One region of the Cloacibacillus sp. genome, then DNA from elsewhere that is predicted to be linked to it. Evidence: riboswitches for the same ligand, from Rfam matches in the RefSeq annotation. Region 1 holds a riboswitch; the other holds the start of a gene.

Evidence for each region. Region 1 has a riboswitch for molybdenum cofactor ahead of LIO98_RS12005 (molybdopterin-dependent aldehyde oxidoreductase). Riboswitches for the same ligand answer to the same signal wherever they lie in the genome.
Region 2: linked by a shared signal. The riboswitch ahead of LIO98_RS14720 (substrate-binding domain-containing protein) and the one ahead of LIO98_RS12005 (molybdopterin-dependent aldehyde oxidoreductase) in region 1 are both predicted to bind molybdenum cofactor.

Annotation. Positions count from the first base shown of each region.
Region 1 covers NZ_JAJBUX010000095.1:8,654-15,047, forward strand. The annotation lists gene LIO98_RS11985 (MBL fold metallo-hydrolase) at 1-400, shown strand, start outside; gene LIO98_RS11990 (hypothetical protein) at 397-618, shown strand; gene gpt (xanthine phosphoribosyltransferase) at 697-1,203, shown strand; gene LIO98_RS12000 (cupin domain-containing protein) at 1,444-1,875, opposite strand; gene LIO98_RS12005 (molybdopterin-dependent aldehyde oxidoreductase) at 2,071-4,914, opposite strand; molybdenum cofactor riboswitch at 5,047-5,202, opposite strand; gene LIO98_RS12010 (response regulator) at 5,754-6,394, opposite strand, start outside.
Region 2 covers NZ_JAJBUX010000118.1:103,201-109,594, forward strand. The annotation lists gene LIO98_RS14705 (sodium-dependent transporter) at 1-619, opposite strand, end outside; gene LIO98_RS14710 (hypothetical protein) at 1,061-2,095, opposite strand; gene LIO98_RS14715 (metallophosphoesterase) at 2,122-2,799, opposite strand; molybdenum cofactor riboswitch at 2,898-3,015, shown strand; molybdenum cofactor riboswitch at 3,219-3,339, shown strand; gene LIO98_RS14720 (substrate-binding domain-containing protein) at 3,425-4,276, shown strand; gene LIO98_RS14725 (ABC transporter permease) at 4,371-5,066, shown strand; gene LIO98_RS14730 (substrate-binding domain-containing protein) at 5,093-5,953, shown strand; gene LIO98_RS14735 (energy-coupling factor ABC transporter ATP-binding protein) at 6,027-6,394, shown strand, end outside.

The sequences.
Region 1 (6,394 bases):
TGTGCTGGGCCCCGCGAAGCTGCTGAAAAATACCGACAGCGACGCCAATAACAACGGCCTCGTTCTGCTCGTCACCTACGGCGATATCTCCTTCCTCATAACCGGCGACATGGAGAGAGAAGAACGCAGGACTTTGGAGCCGCTGCCGCAGGCCGTGGTGCTCAAGGCGGCGCATCACGGCAGCCGTAACGGCACGGACAGGAAGATGCTGCGCGATGTCTCCCCCGAGATAATCATTCTCAGCTACGCGCGGGGCAACAGCTACGGACATCCGCACAAAGAGGTGGTCAAAGCCATCAGGGAGGCGGGAGTGCGCCGCTTCGACACCGCTGACGGCGCCGTCAAGCTGCGCACGAACGGCAAGAGCATCACATTTGAAAGAAAGAGGGTGGTCAAATGAGTGACGGTAAGAAGAGCCTGCTCTTCATCGACGCGGTGGCGGAGGGCACGGCGCGGCTGCTGCCGGAGGACGGCCCCGCGTTCGAATTTCCCGCGGCGCTGCTGCCGGCGGGCGCGCGCGAGGGCTGCCTGGTGGAGATCACGGCGGTGCTGCGCCGCGAAAACGGCTGTCGGGAAGAGATCGACTCCCTGCTGGACGAACTCGGGGACAATCCCTGAGAGGCGATAGACAACTGCGGGCTCTGTTAGTACAATTAAAAATGGTTTTTATCCGAATTCATGAAAAGGGGAATATAAATGGCCGGAACCACCGCAAGATATCACAAGAATTATCCCGTGTCGTGGGAACAGGTACAGAGGGACTGCCGTGCCCTTGCCTGGAAGCTGCTTGACATCCGCTCCGACTGGAGCCGTCTCATAACCGTGGCGCGCGGAGGGCTGGTCCCCGCGGCGATCATCGCGCGCGAGCTCAACATTCGCCTGGTGGACACCATCTGCATATCGAGCTACACGATGCGCGACCAGTCGGCGGCCAACATCCTCAAGCGACCCGACCTCGCGGGGGTCGACAATACCTGGCTGATAGTCGACGACCTCGTGGACACCGGCAAAACGGCGAAGATCGTCCGCGCCATGTTCGGCCCCGCCCATTTCGCCACCGTCTACGCGAAGCCCGAGGGACGCCCGATGGTCGACACCTTCGTCACCGAGGTCAGCCAGGATACCTGGGTGCTCTTCCCCTGGGATACCGCGCCGACTACAGCCTTCATCCCGCCAATCGTCGATATGGAGCTGGAGAAATAAGGACGGTCCGATAGACAAATAGAGATTCAACCCAAAGAAAAAACGTTCTGGCGTCCGCGCCGTTAGCCCGTATGGCGGCGGCCCCGCTGCGGCTTCCCGTTAAAACACCGGCGAATGTCCAACGCGCCTGAGCGTCCAATAATATTCTCGTTATAAAAAATACTACGCCGCGGCCTTCGTAAAAAGGACCGCGGCGTTGCATTTATCATTTATCCGCCGAAAACCGGCGGTCTGCCTAAGCTATTCAGCCTCTTCCTTACGTTTCGCGCGCTCGGCACGCATCGAGAATTTCTTGGCGTGCGGGTCGCCGCGCGTGGGGACGATGCAGAAAAACTCAAGAGGTACGTCGCTGTCGTTCTTATATTCGTGGACAAGACCTCCGGGAACGCGCGTCCAGTAACCGGTCTTCATGAGATATGGGACACGTTTGCCCGGCTCCTCCTCGACCTCCACGACGCCGTCGCCGGAGAGCGTGAACATCAGGTGGTCCCATTCATGTTCGTGCGCGGGAATACCCCTGTGCGCCGGCAGGATGAAATGGCGCATGACATAATCGTCCCAGCAGTTCTCAGGGCCGTATATCGTCCTCTTCTCTATCTCCGGCGCAAGCGCCGAGGCGTTCTGCAGCGGAAGCTCGTATATCGAACCATAATTTTTCTCTTTTTCGCTCATAATATCCCCTCCACACAAATAAACTGATGATACCGTTACTGCAACAGTCTAGCATAAATCGACCGAAGCCTGTACTCCGAACCGTAAAAATCTTATTACTAAAAGACCGGCACAGAAAAATCTCCATGCCGGCCTCTCTGAGTCATTCGTTACACATGCGGGAGAAGGCCTCCCACGCGCGTGAAGCGCTCTATCCTACTTCTTAAGCTCCGCGAGTCTAGCCTTGATCTTATCCGGGGTCGCGGGGATAGCCTTGATACGGACGCCGCAGGCATTGTGGATAGCGTTGCAGACCGCGATATGCGGCGCGGATAGCGGCATTTCGCCGGTTCCCGAAGCTCCGAAGGGGCCAAGAGGACGTGGTGTCTCTACATGGACCAGTTCGAGTTCATCGGGGATATCCTTGATGTAGGGCAGACCCATGACGATGAAGTTGTTGTACTTATTCTCGTCAAGGAAGTCTTCCGTGAGGGCAAGTCCGATACCCTGCGCGATACCGCCGTACTGCTGTCCGTCGACTACGAGGTAGTTGTTGATGACTCCTACGTCTCCGACAAGCACGAACTTTTCACAGTGGGCCTTGCAGGTCTTCATATCGATGGAGACCATCGCGAGGTTGACGGCGAACATATGGAAGCCGAAGGGTTTACCCAGCCCGGTATCCTTATCGTTGCCCGAGCAGACCTCGGTTGAGCCGTCGGCGTGCAGTACCATCGCCTGCGTGTAACCCTCGTAGAACACGGGGATATTCTCGGCGATCATCTCGTCGTAGGTGCGGTACGTGCCGTCTTCCCTGCGCATCGCGTCAAGGAGCTTCTTGCAGCTGTCGACGATCGCGTTGCCGACCATGACCTGTGAGCGGCTGGCGGCGGCGGCGCCGCTGTTCGGAGCCTTCGCGGTGTCTGAGAGGACGAGCTTGATCTGCTCGGGAGCAAGTCCCAGCGGCTTCAGCGCCTCATGCGCCGTACCCACACAGCCGATATCTGCACCCTGTCCGTGGTCTTCCCAGGTGTTGTAGAGGATGACGCCGTCCTTCGTAAGCTCGATGTTGCTGGCCGCTTCGTCGGCGCCGTCGTCGTTTGAGTTGTAGATACCGATCGATACGCCTACGCCGTACTTCTTTTCATCCGTTGAGAGCTCCGCCGCCTTCTTCTTCATCTCTTCGTAGTAGGGGCGGGCCTTCTTCATCATCTCGGGAAGCGGGAATACTTCGGGCGCGTATCCCGAGGGGAACTGTCCGCGCGGATTCTCCGTAAACGGCTCCCACTCGAGGAGGTTCATCTCACGGAAGTCGAAGGGATCGATGCCGCACTTGTTGGCGAGCATGTCCATCGCCGTCTCGCAGCCCCAGTATGTCTGCGGTGCGCCGTAGGCGCGGAAGGCCGCGCTCCAGCGGTGGTTGCTCCAGCAGGTATAGCCGGTGGCGCGCATATTCTCATACGCGTAGGGCGAGAAGAAGAACTGTCCGCCCTTGTTCGTAAGGTCGTTGGCCGATTCGCTGAAGGGGCCGTGATCGACCCACCAGGTCTGCTCCGCTCCGACGAGCTTGCCGCTCTTGTCGGCGCCGACGCGGATGTGCATAAGGAACGGAGAACGCTTCGGTGTGCGGATATTATGCTCCTTCATGTTTATGCGCATGTAGACGGGACGTCCGCAGGCGATAAGGGCGATCGCGAGATAGGGTTCGTTGGTCGGGGCGACCTTATAACCGAAGGAGGCGCCCATGTTGTTCTGTATGACGCGGATCTTCGAGGGAGCCACGCCGATGCCGCGCGCGATCATCATCTGATGGCGGTAGACACAGACCGACTTTGAGGCGATCGTCAGTTTGCCCTCTTCGTCGTAGTAGGCATATCCGCAGTCGGGCTCGAGCACCATATGGGGCTGGCGTGAGCTGAGGAATTCGTCGTCAACGACATATTCGGCTTTGTCGAGATCATTCTTGGGATCGTCGCCCTTTGTGAATACGCGTTTGTTCCAGGCGTTGGGCATGCCATCGTAGCCTTCGATATCATCGTAGACCTTTATCGCGTCGGGAGCCATCGCCTGATAGATGTCGATGAGCTCGGGAAGCTGTTCATAGTCAACCTTGATCTTGGCGGCAGCTTCGCGGGCGTGGGCCTCCGTATCGGCGCAGACTATCGCGGCGACGTCGCCCCACTGGCGGATCTTGTCTCCCTCTTCGACCATGATGCGGCGCTCCCAGCCGTCCGTGAGGGCGGAGGCGCAGCCGACCTGGCCGCGGATACGGTTCGTACCCTTGACGTCTTTGTAGGTGACTACCTTGAATACGCCGGGCATCTTCTCGGCTTCGCTGACGTCGATCTTATTGACCTTCGCGTGGCGCACGCCTTCGACAGAATAGGGATAGGCGAAGAGGAACTCTTCGGGCAGCTTCAGACGGTCGTCATCGCCGAAATCCCAAAGGCCGGTCGCCTTGTAGACCGCGTTCGGACGCGGATAATCGGTGTTCCATACGGAATCTCCCGGCTTGTACATCTTCGCGAGGTCGCCGATCTTCTCTTCTCCGCGGATGATGGCGGCGGCCTTCATGACGGCGTCGACTATCTGCTTGTAGCCGGTGCAGCGGCAGGCCATCCAGTTCTTGCCGAACCACTCGCGAACCTCTTCGCGCGTCGGGTTCGGGTTCTGGTCGAGAAGAGCCTTACCGCAGGTAATGAATCCGGGGGTGCAGAAACCGCACTGGATAGCGCCGCAGACGATCATCGCCCACTGCAGGGCGTGGAGATTGTCGGGGGTGCCTATTCCCTCGATCGTCGTGATCTGCGAGAATTCGGGAACGTTCTTCCAGCGGGTGATACAGGCGCGGACCACCTTGCCGTTGAGTATTACGTTGCAGACGCCGCACTGACCGCAGTCGCAGCCCCGTTTTGTGCCCGTCATCTTCAGCTGGTCGCGAAGAACGGTGAGAAGCGTGACCTCGGGTTTGCCAATTACGCGCCTCGGTACGCCGTTGATGGTAAGATTCTTGACATGATAGCTTGACTGGACCTGTGCCTCTGTCATTTCCTTTGCCATTGAAAATCTCCTCTCTCGAAATGAATTTTTCCATATCCCATGCCATGCCATGCGGGAGCTCTGGAAATAAATAAGAAACCTTGACTGCATTTTCATCGAAAAGAGGAAGCGGTGTACATCGCCCGTTAACGCGGCAAATATATCCTTACCCCTTTCCAATTCGGATGCTCTGCGCATCCCGGGAGGCTTCGCGGTTTCCCGAAAAAGCCCTTGGAGCCTTTCGGCTCACTGGTCGCATCTCCATAGCGTTATTGCGTTAGGAAATGAAACTCGGGGTTGCAACTAAGTTGCAACTATTGTCTAAACTTTCTATACAAATCATACAAAAGTACACAATAATGAGCAATATTTAGGTAGAATATGAGACGTTATGCGCTATTTTGATTAATTTATGGATAATAAAATTTTTTCACAAGTAAGTTGCGAAAAGGCAAGAAAATGAACCGTCATCTGGCAAAAGTACAAAATTATCGGTTCACCGTCGTGAAACCACGATATTTGACCGCTGTCGATTAGTGATAATATCGCGCAACTTTCCCTTCAAAAAATATCTTCCTTATTTAAAGTATAAACGTTTCCGCACAGGCAGATTTTACCCCCCGAAGTATCTGCAGACGGGCCGTCGTAGAAAAATCTATCTACAACTATTAAACGCTGCCTGGGGTTATGGGCGGCGCAGCGGAGCGTCCGTCTTTTTGCGCCGACATAAATAACAGTGCGCGGCGGCGCTGTTTTTTACAAGCTGTTTTTAGGGATTTATCTATAAAAAAACAAAAGAGGGGAGCACATTCCCCCCTTCTATCTTTGTTATGTTTTTTTATTTAAATCTGAATCGGGCGCTACAGCAGCGCCATGCGGTAACGTTTCTCGGGACGGCCCACGCGGCGGTAGGCGTACTCGACGACGACACGTTCGCTCATGGTAAGGAACTCGAGGTAGCGGCGCGCGGTGGAGCGGGAGATGCCGAGATGCTCCCCGACCTCCTGCGCGGAGAAGGTCTCCTCGTTGCTCTTGAGAAATGATTCGATGTCGTTGAGACACTTGAGCTGGAGTCCTTTGGGGATCGAACGGTTGTTGGCCCACGACGGGTCGTGGCTCTTCATCGAGACGAGGGCGTCCAAGTCCTCCTGCTGCCACGGGTGCGTCCTGCCGGTTAGCGAATGGTGGTATATCTGGTAGTTTTTCAGCGCGGCGCGCAGGCAGTCGAAGGAAAAAGGCTTAACGAGAAATTCAAAGACGCCGGCACAGAGCGCCTTGCGCACAAGCTCGGGATTCTCGCCCGAGGAGACTACGATGTAGTCGGTGCGCGAGAAGGATTTACGAAGGTCGTCCAACCCTTCAGTCGCGCTGAAATCTCTGAGGAATAGGTCGAGCAGCACCAGGTCAACGTCGATGCAGCGCATCGCCTCAAACATCTGCGGCCCCGTGGAGACGCACTTTAGCAGAGTAAAAGCGCTGTCGTTGATGATGATATCGGAAT
Region 2 (6,394 bases), on a different contig from region 1:
AGCCCTTCCAGGCTCCCGGCAGGAGCACGACACGCACGAGAAGGACCGCGAGCAGTACGAATACGGCGGGGATCATGATCTTGTTCGCCGTCTCGATGCCGCCCTGAATGCCGCGGAAGATGATTACCGCGGAGAGCGCGATGGCGAAGGCGAACCAGCACCAGGCCTCATAAGCTGGGGGCGTCGTCGCGAAGCCGGAGAAGAACTGCGTGGCGAAATCAGTCCCGCCGTCCCGGACGGCGTCAAGGAATCCCGTGAAGATCAGAACTAAATATTTTGATACCCAGCCAAGGACGACGACGTAGTAGCATCCGAGCATGATACATACCATCGCGCAAAATGCGCCGACCCAGGCGTATTTCTCTCCCAAAAGCGCTTTGAAAGCTCCCGCGTTCGCCATCCTCGTCTTTTTTCCGAAGACGGATTCGGCGCAGATAAGCGGTACAGCCCAGACAAACAGGGCAAAGAAGCAGATAAGAATGAAAGCTCCGCCGTTATTGGAGGCAACCTCACGCGGGAAGCGCCAGATATTTCCGGTGCCTACCGCCATACCGAGAATTGTACATAAAAGTCCCCAGCGGCTTGAGAATTGTTCTCCGCCTTTTTTGATTTCAGCCATGCCATAAACCTCGCTTTCTATAATGTGATAATAAAATTAATAGTATTTCCTGCCGCGCCATAACATAGTTAATACTCATGTTAAGGCGCCGTATCCTTTCATTTAATAATTAAAATTTAAATAATTAAAAACTGCGATTACAATGTTATTTTAGTTTACCATATTTTAAAATATATTACAATAATAAAAGAATTGAAATATCAACGGTCAAATTTTTAATCAAATTAAAATTATTTTTTGATAGAGGGAGGGTGTAAGTTGTTTTTTTAGGTTGATTTCGTCCTTAAAATTTAATATTAGTCCTTATTTAGAAATTATCGTAACAAAAAAATTAACGATTCTAATCCAGTGGAGAGACAAAAAATTTTCGCCTCGAAAAGAATCTCTTTTTGAGGCGAAAATTATTAAAATACAGCTATTAAATATCTAATATATCGATATTTAAGCATCCACTTTTGCGCCCACGGGACGTTTCCTCTGTCTGTCTATCTCGGCCTCAAGCCTTATCAGTTCGTTTATCGAATCGATGTCGATGTTTTTCAGTATCTCGTTACGGTTCATGATGCCTATCTCGTTGCGCGTCCTGCCGGGATTTTTTTCAAGCTCCGTGAAGGCCGAGATCTTGCGGTCCCCGTGATAGACGTCAAAGTCCACGAATCGCTGTCCCCGGTCGTTGTATTCAAGTCCCATCGCGAGTTTCTTTATCGTCTGGATATCCACCGGCGTATAGAGCTTCATCATGTAGACGGGGATCGTCCGCCGCGTCAGCGCCTGTTCCCGCTCCCATTTTTCCTTGAGCACGATCCCTATCTGCATTCCCTGGGTCACGGTGAGCAGCCTTTGGCGGTGGAGGTCGAAGAGACCGTCGGAGTCGCATATTTTTATTTCAACATCGTTCCAGTCGGGGGTGCCGAGCGAGTCTCCGAGGTATTCTATGCCGTGTACGGAGAGGTACTGGACGATCGCCCCCTTTGAACGGGTATGGATGAGCAGCGCCCTTTTATAGATGTCCTCAACGGGGATGCTCTTAGCGAGGGATTTTGGCGTAAAGTATATTATTGAGGAGGTGCCAGGGATGTCGGGACGGAAGATGGGGTCGCGGTCGATGATCTCGCCGCCGATGTCCCGCTGTATCGCGCTGATGCCGCGTTCAAGGTTTCCCATGAGACGCATCATTATATAACCGGGCATCATGCTGACGCTGTCCACGCCGCCCGTCATACGGCTGTTAATCAGCGTCGTAAGGAGAAGCTCGAGCGGATTTTCCGAGACATAGGTCTCATACAGCGGGCCGCCCTCCTCGGAGCGTGCGGTGAGAAAGACGAGTCTCCGCGTCGGCCCGTATTTCCTCAGAGCGCTCTCGGCGTCGAGCGAGATCAGCGTCCCCCAAGCTCCAAGCTTGTGGCGTATCTCCGAGACCTCCGAGGAAAGTTTGATCGCGATGCTTTCGGGGCCTGTCCTTACCAGCGATATCATTTTGTCCTGCCTCCTCCGTGATAGATTTACAACGAGACCTTTTTGCGCTGGAGCCGTGCGTTGTCCGTCCCCGGAGGGTAGGGGATGGAGATCACCTCTCCGGTATAGATGTGGATCAGGTACATCGACTGTAGTCCGTTAAGGTACATACGCCCCTCCTCCGTGCAGCCCGAGGCGTATTCGAGGTTATGTCCGTAAAGGTTATATTGCGCCGGGTCGCCGCTCACATCTTTATAGGTGTGTCCCGCCCGGAAGCTGAACTGTCCCAGCGAAAATCGTCCGGGGCTGGTCCATACCTGCACCGACTCGCTGTGCGGCTCTTCGAGCAGCGTCGGGACGTGGTCGTGATTTCCAGTGACGAGGATCGCTCCGTAGTCCTCCTCCTCAAAGATGGAAAGGAAATTCTTTATCCGCTTTTGATAGAGGTCAAGCATTCCGGGGCGCTTCTCAAGTTTGATATTGTCTACGAAGTCACCCGTGTGAACTATCCAGGCGGGATGGAGGCGTCGCAGCACGCGCCGCAGATAGGGATAGATGGTGTAGGGTGTGTCGGAAATATGCAGCACCATATCCCTGGCGTCGATGCAGGGCGGGTTGATGCCGAACCATATTCCGAGGTCGTCAAAGTGCTTGATGATCGGGCACTCCCTTATCTCCTGAAGCGTCGGTTTCGGAATGTTGGGTGGTATGTGCAGTGTCGCCATGTCTATCGCCTCTTTATTATTTCAAAAAATTTTACGTAATTATGAACGAAAGACTTGTCTTTTTATCCTCCTTATTGTACCATAGTACCGATGATAAAATAAATATGGTTCTCCGAGCCTGCGTACCTAAGGAAAATATCTATGGTTATCAGGCCGTCAGGGTTGTTTTGGAAACGAGACAGCCTCCCTTTGGAAAGGAGAACGGCTGTTGCTTATGTTACGGGCCGTACTCTATACAAGGGGGTACGGCCCGTTTATTTTGTCGCCGATAGCTTAAAAAACACACAATCTCCACTTAAGCAAGGGGTGACCCCAACACCCCTTGTTTTCCCTTGATTTATTTGTTGAAATAATAACCGGAAATAGTGTACAATAGCGGCGGTGCGGATTTTATCCGCCAGGTGTTACCGCGTATGTTTGCCTGCATACGTCCCTGAAACTGCCTCTCCTGCGGCCGTGCGGTCATGGAGGCCAGTCGTTAGGGCGGTTCTGGAAACGGAACCGTCTCCCGTTGTGGAAAGGGGATCTCCGAGGCTTGCCGCCTCCAATCTTTTATCCTCCGTCCCGCGGGTTTTGAATATCGGTTGTAATGCAACACAAATCTCACGAGGAGGGTTTCTAACCCATGCGTATCAACAAGAAAGGCTCCATTATCGCGTTACTTCTCGTCGTCTGCCTGCTGGCCTTTGGCTCGCTCGCGACGGCAAAGGCTCCCGTGCTCCGGATGGCGACCACGACAAGCACCGACAACACAGGCCTGCTCGACTACCTCGCCCCCATCCTTCTTAAGGATACCGGCATTGAGATCCAGTGGGTATCCGTCGGTACCGGCAAAGCCCTTGAGTACGGACGTAACGGCGACGTTGACGTCGTTCTCACCCACGACCCCGCGGCAGAGGACAAATTTATGGCCGAAGGCGCCGGTTCCAACCGCCGCAAGGTCATGTATAACGACTTCGTGCTCATCGGCCCCGCGAACGATCCCGCGGGCGTAAAGGGCAAGCCCGTTACCGAGGCCTTTGCCACGATAGCGAAAAAACAGCAGCCTCTCGTCAGCCGCGCCGACAAATCGGGCACCCATTCCGCCGAACTTAAGATCCTCAAGGCCGCCGGCGTGAAGGATTTCGACAAGGCGAAGTGGTACGTGCAGACGGGTCAGGGAATGCTCAAGACGATCAACATTGCCGACGAGCAGAAGGGCTACACCCTCACCGACCGCGGAACCTTCATCAAATATGACGCCGGACTCAAAGGCAAGCCGGGCCTCGTGATCATCTGCGAGGGCGACCCCGAGCTCCTCAACAAATACAGCGTCATGGCGGTGAGCCCCCTGAAGCACTCGAACGTCAAATACGACCTCGCGCTCAAATACATCGACTGGATCACCTCTTCAAAGGTCCAGAAGGATATCGCGGACTTCAAGGTCGAGGGAAAGCAGCTCTTCTTCCCCGAAGCCGAGATTCGCGCGGGCCACTAACAGCTTAACAGAGCCAGTACATAGGGCGGACGCCGGATGAAAATGCTGAAGCGTCCGCCCCTTTTATGCGGAACTAAAAACAGGGACTGATTCGATGGATTTCATAGCGGACGGATTCATACAGGCTTTCAGTCTCCTCTTCTCAATGGACGAGGAGACTATGAACATCCTTGTCACCACGCTGCAGCTGACGGCGGTTTCGATGGGGGGTATACTGCTCATCGGGCTGCCTCTCGGCTTCCTTCTCGGGTACTTTGATTTCCCCGGCAAACGCTGCGTCCGTACCGTGGTAGACACGCTGCTCGCGCTGCCGACCGTGGTCATCGGCCTGCTCGTCTACGCCTTTATCTCGCGGCGCGGTCCGCTTGGCGGCTGGGACCTGCTCTTTACGATTGAGGGCATGGCCATCGGGCAGATCATCCTCGGGACGCCGATCGTGGTCGCCTATACGGCGACGGCGATCGAGGGGCTTGACAACCGCCTGCGCCAGACGCTGATGACGTTGGGAGCCTCGGGCGCGAAGCTTGCGATGACGAGCCTGTGGGAGGCCCGCTTTCTCGTCCTTGTCGCCGCGCTGACGGCCTTTGGCCGCATCGTCGGTGAAGTCGGCTCCGCGATGATGCTCGGCGGCAACATCAAATGGCACACGTGCACGATAACCACGGCCATCACTTTGGAGACCGGCAAAGGCGACTTTGCCCTCGGCATCGCCCTCGGCGTTATCCTCATCCTCATATCCCTGATACTCAACATCTCTCTGACATTCCTGCGCCGCAGGACGCAAAACTAAGACCAGACAAATAAAAAATACTGAATATGGACGGTGTAACTGAGATCATGAAAAAATTTGCCATCGCGCTCGCCGCTCTTCTCATATGTTCGCCCGCCTTCGCCGGCACGATAAAGCTGTCGAGCACAATCGGCCCCGTCGACGCGGGCATCATCCCGCTTCTTGCCGAGACATACAAGGCGAAGACCGGCACCGACTTTGTCATCGAAAAGGCGGGGACCGGCGCGACACTCAACAAGGCCAAAAGCGGAAACTTCGATATGGTCGTCGTGCACGCGCGCGCCCTCGAGGAGCAGTTTATCGCCGAGGGCTACGGACAGAACCGCAGGGACTTTATGTACAACGACTTTATCATTCTCGGCCCTCAGGAGGACCCCGCGGGCATCAAGGGCATGAAATCCGCCGCCGAGGCGCTTAAAAAGATCGCCGCGGCCAAGGCCCCCTTCATCAGCCGCGGGGACATGTCCGGTACGCACGTCGCGGAGATGAACGTCTGGAAGGCGGCGGGGATCGCTCCCGACGGCGAAAAGGACGAATGGTACACGGTATTCTCACTCGGCAAGCTCGGCAACGGCCCGACCACCGACTTCACCAACCGGCGCGGCGCCTACACTATCATGGACAGGGCCACCTACCTCACAAAGAAGAAGGGGCTCAAGATAATCCCGCTCGTAGAGGGCGACCCGATCCTGCTGAACCTCATCGCGGCGATCGAGGTAAACCCGAAACGCTTCCCGCAGGTGAATAACGCCGACGTCGTGAAATTCGTCGACTGGGTCTGCGGCGACGAAGCGCAGACGATAATCAAGGACTTCAAGGTGAAGCAGTACGGCGAACCGCTCTTCTTCCCAAACTCCGACGAATGGAACAAAAAGCACGGCAAATAAATTTATAGTAAAATAATCGAAAGGGGGGCGGAAGATTCTCCGCCTCCCTTATCTTTACGGAGGAACGTCTGAGATGAGCTCACTGCTTTATGAAATACGAGACCTGAAACAACGCTACGGGAAGGGGCCACTCTCCCTCGATATCGCGGAGCTCTCCATTCGGAGCTCGGGAATAACCGGCCTCGTCGGACCCAACGGCAGCGGCAAATCGACGCTGCTTAAAGTTCTCTCCTTTCTCATCACATACCAGAGCGGCAGCATCCTCTTTGACGGTCGTCCCTCCGAGGGGCGCGAAGTGGCGATCCGCCGCGAGGTGACCTATCTGCTCCAGGACTCCTATCTGCTCAACCGTTCCGTCTATGAAAACATCGCCTACGGGCTGAAACTGCGCGGAGACGTCCCCGACATAAAAGAGAGGGTGCGCGGGAGCCTGACGCAGGT